DNA from 2 places in the Serratia sp. LSHTC3 genome. Region 1 is predicted to be linked to the other one. Evidence: predicted binding sites of a transcription regulator. Region 1 holds the regulator's gene; the other holds the start of a gene.
The links. The regulator CRP, encoded in region 1, controls carbon source genes, mostly activating them, when cyclic AMP is high. The targets are predictions, from matches to a motif close to ATGTGANNNNNNTCACAT.

Region 1 (3,104 bases):
GCGTGGCGTTCCGTAAAATCTTCCAGCAGCTCAAGATCCGCGCCGCCGAACTGGAGGGCGACAGCTTCCACCGCTATACCCGGCCGGAAATGGACGCGGCGATCCGCAAGGCGCGCGATCTGGGCAGACACATCAGCTATTTCGGCCCCGAGGCCAACGACTTCGGCCTGCTGCAGCAGAGCTTTATCGACTACGGCAAAAACGGCACCGGCCGTTCGCGCAAGTACCTGCACACCTACGACGAAGCGGTGCCCTACAATCAGGTGCCGGGCACCTTCACCCCGTGGGAGCCGCTGCCGGCGCCGACCGACGTGCTGTTCTACGAGGGGCTGCACGGCGGCGTGGTTACTGAGCACCATGACGTGGCCAAACACGTCGATCTGCTGGTCGGCGTGGTGCCGATCGTCAACCTGGAGTGGATCCAGAAGCTGATCCGCGATACCGGCGAACGTGGCCACTCCCGCGAAGCGGTGATGGATTCGGTGGTGCGCTCGATGGAAGACTACATCAACTACATTACGCCGCAGTTCTCGCGCACCCACATCAACTTCCAGCGCGTGCCGACGGTGGACACCTCCAACCCGTTCGCCGCCAAGGCCATTCCCTCACTGGATGAAAGCTTCGTGGTGATCCACTTCCGCGGGCTGGACCAGATCGACTTCCCCTACTTGCTGGCGATGCTGCAGGGATCGTTTATCTCGCACATCAATACGTTAGTGGTGCCGGGCGGCAAAATGGGGCTGGCGATGGAGCTGATCATGGCGCCGCTGGTGCAACGGTTGCTGGAAGGCAAGAAGATCGAATAAATGCGTTGAGCGCGGCGCCGGCCGCGCTCCGCCTCGATTACGCCGGTTGGCGGATCTCGAAGCTGTGGGTTACCGTGGCGGCCTTGTTGAGCATCAGCGCCACCGAGCAGTATTTCTCCGCCGACAGGTTCACCGCACGTTCGACGATCTTGTCGGTCAGATCCTGGCCGGTCACGATGAAGTGCAGGTTGATATGGGTGAACAACCGCGGGGCTTCTTCGCGGCGCTCGGAGGTCAGCTTCACCTCGCAGTCGCGCACGTCGTTGCGCCCCTTTTGCAGGATGGATACCACGTCGATCGCGCTGCAGCCGCCCACCGACATCAGCACCATCTCCATCGGGCTGGGCGCTTTATCACCGGCGTTGCCGTCCATCAGCACCTGGTGGCCGGAGGCCGATTCCCCCAAAAACGTTAACCCTTCCACCCACTTAACTCTTGCCTGCATTCTGGTCACTCCGGTTGATTTCTTAAAATCAGAGTACGCTTTCGCATAGAAACAGGCAACGTAACCTGATGCTAATCATGCTGAAGCGAGACAACACGAGACACCCGCCTTACTCTGTGCTACAAACAGAGCCGCAATAAATCTTTCCGGGACACTGCATTTCAGGGAAACGCCCAGAGAAAGGCTCCTTTACCGGTATGTTAACAGAATGTAGCTTGCAGCGCTTACGGCAAGTTAATATGCTAGAGCGACAGCGTATTTTTATGACACGCCTCAAAACTTGCCGGTAGCCCTCGCTCATAACTGCGGCTACAGGCGGGTTTTACAGGGAACTCTGACCCCTGTGACACAAGGCAGCGATAACAACAGAGGATAACAGCGAATGGTTCTCGGCAAACCGCAAACAGACCCTACTCTCGAATGGTTCCTGTCTCATTGCCATATCCACAAATATCCATCGAAGAGTACGCTGATTCACCAAGGTGAAAAGGCCGAAACGCTTTACTACATCGTGAAAGGCTCCGTCGCGGTGCTGATCAAGGATGAAGAAGGTAAAGAGATGATCCTGTCCTACCTCAACCAGGGGGATTTCATCGGCGAGCTCGGATTGTTCGAAGAAGGCCAGGAGCGCAGCGCCTGGGTTCGCGCGAAAACCGCCTGTGAAGTGGCCGAAATTTCCTACAAGAAATTCCGCCAGCTGATCCAGGTGAACCCGGACATCCTGATGCGTCTGTCCGCCCAAATGGCGAGCCGCCTGCAGGTCACCTCCGAAAAAGTGGGCAACCTCGCCTTCCTGGACGTGACCGGCCGCATCGCGCAAACCCTGCTGAATCTGGCGAAGCAACCTGACGCCATGACTCACCCGGACGGCATGCAGATCAAGATCACCCGTCAGGAGATCGGCCAGATCGTCGGCTGCTCGCGTGAAACCGTTGGCCGTATTCTGAAAATGCTGGAAGATCAAAACCTGATTTCCGCCCACGGCAAAACCATTGTCGTCTACGGCACCCGTTAATCCCCGAAGAAACGGCGCAGTCTGCGCCGTTTTTTTATCTGCTCTCTGCCATGTGGCGCCGCCTGATCTACCACCCGGAAATCAACTACGCACTGCGACAAACGCTGGTGTTGTGTCTGCCGGTGCTGTTCGGCTTGTTAATAGGCCAGCTGCAGCTCGGCCTGATGTTCTCTCTGGTGCCCGCCTGCTGCAATATCGCCGGTCTGGACACGCCGCATAAGCGCTTCTTTAAACGGCTGATCGTCGGCGGCTCGCTGTTCGCCTTCAGCAGCGTGCTGCTGCAACAGGCACTGCTGTGGCACGTGCCGCTGCCGGCGCTGATGCTGGGCCTGGCGCTGCTGCTCGGCATCACCGGCGAAATCAGCCCGCTGCACGCCCGGCTGTTGCCGGCGGCGCTGGTGGCCGCCATTTTCGCCCTCAGCACGGCCGGCACGGTACCCCTCTGGCAGGCGCCGCTGCTGTACGCGATCGGCACCGTCTGGTACGGCTTATTCACCTGGTTCTGGTTCAAGCTGTGGAAAGAACAGCCAATGCGCGAGACGCTCAGCCAGCTCTATCTGGAGCTGGCTGACTATTTCGAAGCCAAATACTCGTTGCTGACCCAGCACACCGATCCGCAAACCGCGCTGCCGCCGCTGCTGGTGCGCCAACAAAAGGTGATGGATCTGATCAGCCTTTTATACCAACAGCTCAATTTCCTGCCGCACGCCAACAACCTCGAACAAAAGCGCCTGCAGCGCGCCTTTCAGGTGGCGATGGATCTGCAGGAGCACATCACCGTCAGCCTGCATCTGCCGGAGGAGGTGCAAAAACTGGTGGAGCAGAGCCAGGCCGAAGC
Region 2 (3,104 bases), on a different contig from region 1:
GCATGCGCCAGGAAAACATGCTGCGCTGGCTGGTGCTGGGCACGCTATTTTTCATCGTCGGGCTGCTCGGTTTCATGGCGGCCGGCCAGGCGGTCTGGCTGTGGCTGGCGGCGATGGCGGTGTTTACCTTAGGCGAGATCATCGTTATCCCGGTGGAATACATGTTCATCGACTTTATTGCGCCGCCGCACCTGAAAGGCAGTTACTATGGAGTACAAAACCTCAGCGCGCTGGGCGGCGCCATCAACCCGGTGCTGTGCGGGGTGCTGCTCAGCTATGCCGCGCCGCCGTTGATGTTCGTGATGCTGATCGTCGCCGCCCTGCTCAGCCTGCTGTTTTTCTTCCTCGGCCACCGGCTGGCGGAACGTTCTGCGGCAACGGCCGAAAACGCGCGCTGATCCCGCAGGCAGCGGCCTATACGGGCTGTCAACCCGCCGCTCGGGCATAGCACCCATAGCGAGAATTCATGGTGCGATCTGTGGCATGGCTCACAGTTTAATTGTATGATGAATACATCAGTTAAACGGGAAAAGACAATGGCCAACGTGCTCACACTGTGCTGGAAATACCTGAGGGCCCTGCTCCTTATCTACCTGTGTCTGTTCGTCGGCAACGCGGTGGCGGCGCTGCTGCCGTTCGCCATTCCCGGCAGCATCATTGGCATGCTGCTGCTGTTCGCCCTGCTCTCTACCCAGATTATGCCGGCCAAATGGGTTAAACCCGGCTGCCATTTGCTGATCCGCTATATGGTGCTGCTGTTCGTGCCGATCGGCGTCGGGGTGATGAAATACTACGACCAGATCGTCGCGCATCTGGGCCCGCTGGTTATCTCTTGCCTCATCAGCACGCTGATGGTGTTGGTGGTGGTCGGCTATACCTCACACTATTTTCATCGCGAGCGCCGCATCGCCGGCAAGCCCGACGACACGGAGGGCAATTCATGATCCATGAAATCTGGTGGTCGTTGCCGCTGACGCTGGCGGTCTATTTCGCCGCGCGCTGGCTGGCGCGCAAGCTGAATATGCCGCTGCTCAACCCGCTGCTGGTGTCCATGGCGGTGCTCATCCCGCTGCTGCTGCTCACCGGTATTCCCTATGAACGCTACTTTCAGGGCAGCAAAATCCTCAACGATCTGCTGCAGCCGGCGGTCGTCGCGCTGGCCTTCCCGCTCTATGAGCAGCTGCACCAGATCCGCGCGCGCTGGAAGTCGATTATCGCGGTGTGCTTCATCGGCAGCCTGACCGCCATGATCAGCGGCGGCGCCATCGCCCTGTGGCTGGGCGCCACGCCGGAAATCGCCGCCTCTATCCTGCCGAAATCGGTCACTACGCCGATCGCCATGGCCGTCGCGGACTCGCTCGGCGGCATTCCGGCGATCAGCGCAGTCTGCGTCATTTTCGTCGGTATCCTCGGCGCCGTGTTCGGCCATACGTTGTTCAACCTGTTGAAAATCACCACCCACTCGGCGCGCGGCCTGGCGATGGGCACGGCATCCCACGCGCTGGGCACCGCACGCTGCGCCGAGATGGACTACCAGGAAGGCGCTTTCGGCTCGCTGGCGTTGGTGATCTGCGGCATCATCACCTCGCTGCTGGCACCGTTCCTGTTCCCGGTGCTGCTGCGCCTGTTCGGCTGAACAGGGTGAAACTTGCGATACATCTCGCATTTATGTATTTCATTGCATTAATTTCATCAATTAAGAGACATTAGTCACACTTTAATGTCTCTGGCCTGCCTAGAATGTTATCCCGTTAACCCGTAGAGAGACTTTCTATGCATCCGCGTTTTCACACCGCTTTCAGCGCACTGCCCGCGACACTGCAATCCGCCCTGCGGCCTTATCTGGACGCGCCAGACTTTCCGGCGATGTTCACGGCCGAGCAAGCGGCGGCGATCCGCACAGGCTGCGGGCTGGACGATGATGCGCTGGCATTCGCGCTGCTGCCGCTGGCGGCGGCCTGCTCGTTAACCCCGATATCGCACTTTCACGTCGGCGCCATCGCGCGCGGGCAAAGCGGCAACCTCTATTTCGGCGCCAATATGGAGTTCAGCGGCGCGCCGCTGCAGCAAACCGTGCATGCAGAGCAGTGCGCGGTTACCCATGCCTGGCTGCGCGGCGAGCCGGCGCTGGCCTCGGTCACCGTCAACTACACGCCGTGCGGCCATTGCCGCCAGTTTATGAATGAACTGAACAGCGGCGGCGAGCTGCAGATCCGTCTGCCGGGCCGCGCGCCGGCCACGCTGGCGGACTATCTGCCGGACGCCTTCGGCCCGAAAGATCTGGATATCGCTTCGCTGCTGATGGACAAGGTCGATCACGGCCACCGGCTGGCGCTGGACGATGCGCTGGCGCAGGCGGCGCTGGCGGCGGCCAATCAGAGCCATGCTCCGTACAGCAACGCCCACAGCGGCGTAGCGCTGGAAACGCAGGACGGCAGCCTCTACGCCGGCCGCTATGCAGAAAACGCCGCTTTCAACCCGAGCCTGCCGCCGCTGCAGGCTGCGCTGATCCTGCTGAACCTCTCCGGCGGCGATTGCCTGAACATCCGCCGCGCCGTGTTGGCCGAGCCGCAGAAGGCGATCCTCAGCCAGTGGGACGCCACCCGCGCCACCCTGGCGGCGCTGGGCTGCCAGAACGTCAGCCGCGCCGCCTTCTAAGCGCACCACGGCGGAGCCATCCGGTTCCGCCGCTAACAGCCCCGCCCGCCAAATACAATGCCCCGACGCCGCCAGAGACACTTTCTTTAGTTAAAAAATCATTTGATTGTCGATAATTACGCCAACCTGGTTCATCATCTGGCAACAAATGCTGTACATCTGCTCTTTATCTTTTAGGATCGTCGGCAATAAAGTTATCTGATACGTGAAGAGTAAAACTGATGGAACTAGAATACGAAAGCAAACGCCCGCTCTACATCCCTTACGCCGGCCCAATTCTGCTGGAATTTCCGCTGCTGAACAAAGGCAGCGCTTTCACCGAGGAAGAACGTAGCCACTTCAACCTGCACGGCCTGCTGCCGGAAGCGGTGGAGACCATCGAAGAACAGGTGGAACGCGCCTACCGTCAGTATCAGGATTTCAAGAACGATAACGATAAGCACATC

Region 2: a site for CRP is predicted at 1,699-1,716, ahead of cdd (cytidine deaminase). Genes of this name have one in related genera too.

Annotation. Positions count from the first base shown of each region.
Region 1 is NZ_JBXUNP010000007.1:22,822-25,925, forward strand. It holds gene AC2CGI_RS21465 (phosphoribulokinase) at 1-806, shown strand, start outside; gene AC2CGI_RS21470 (OsmC family protein) at 844-1,251, opposite strand; gene crp (cAMP-activated global transcriptional regulator CRP) at 1,634-2,266, shown strand; gene AC2CGI_RS21480 (YccS/YhfK family putative transporter) at 2,317-3,104, shown strand, end outside.
Region 2 is NZ_JBXUNP010000002.1:300,421-303,524, reverse strand. It holds gene AC2CGI_RS08720 (MFS transporter) at 1-398, shown strand, start outside; gene AC2CGI_RS08715 (CidA/LrgA family protein) at 537-944, shown strand; gene AC2CGI_RS08710 (CidB/LrgB family autolysis modulator) at 941-1,636, shown strand; gene cdd (cytidine deaminase) at 1,774-2,658, shown strand; gene AC2CGI_RS08700 (NAD-dependent malic enzyme) at 2,880-3,104, shown strand, end outside.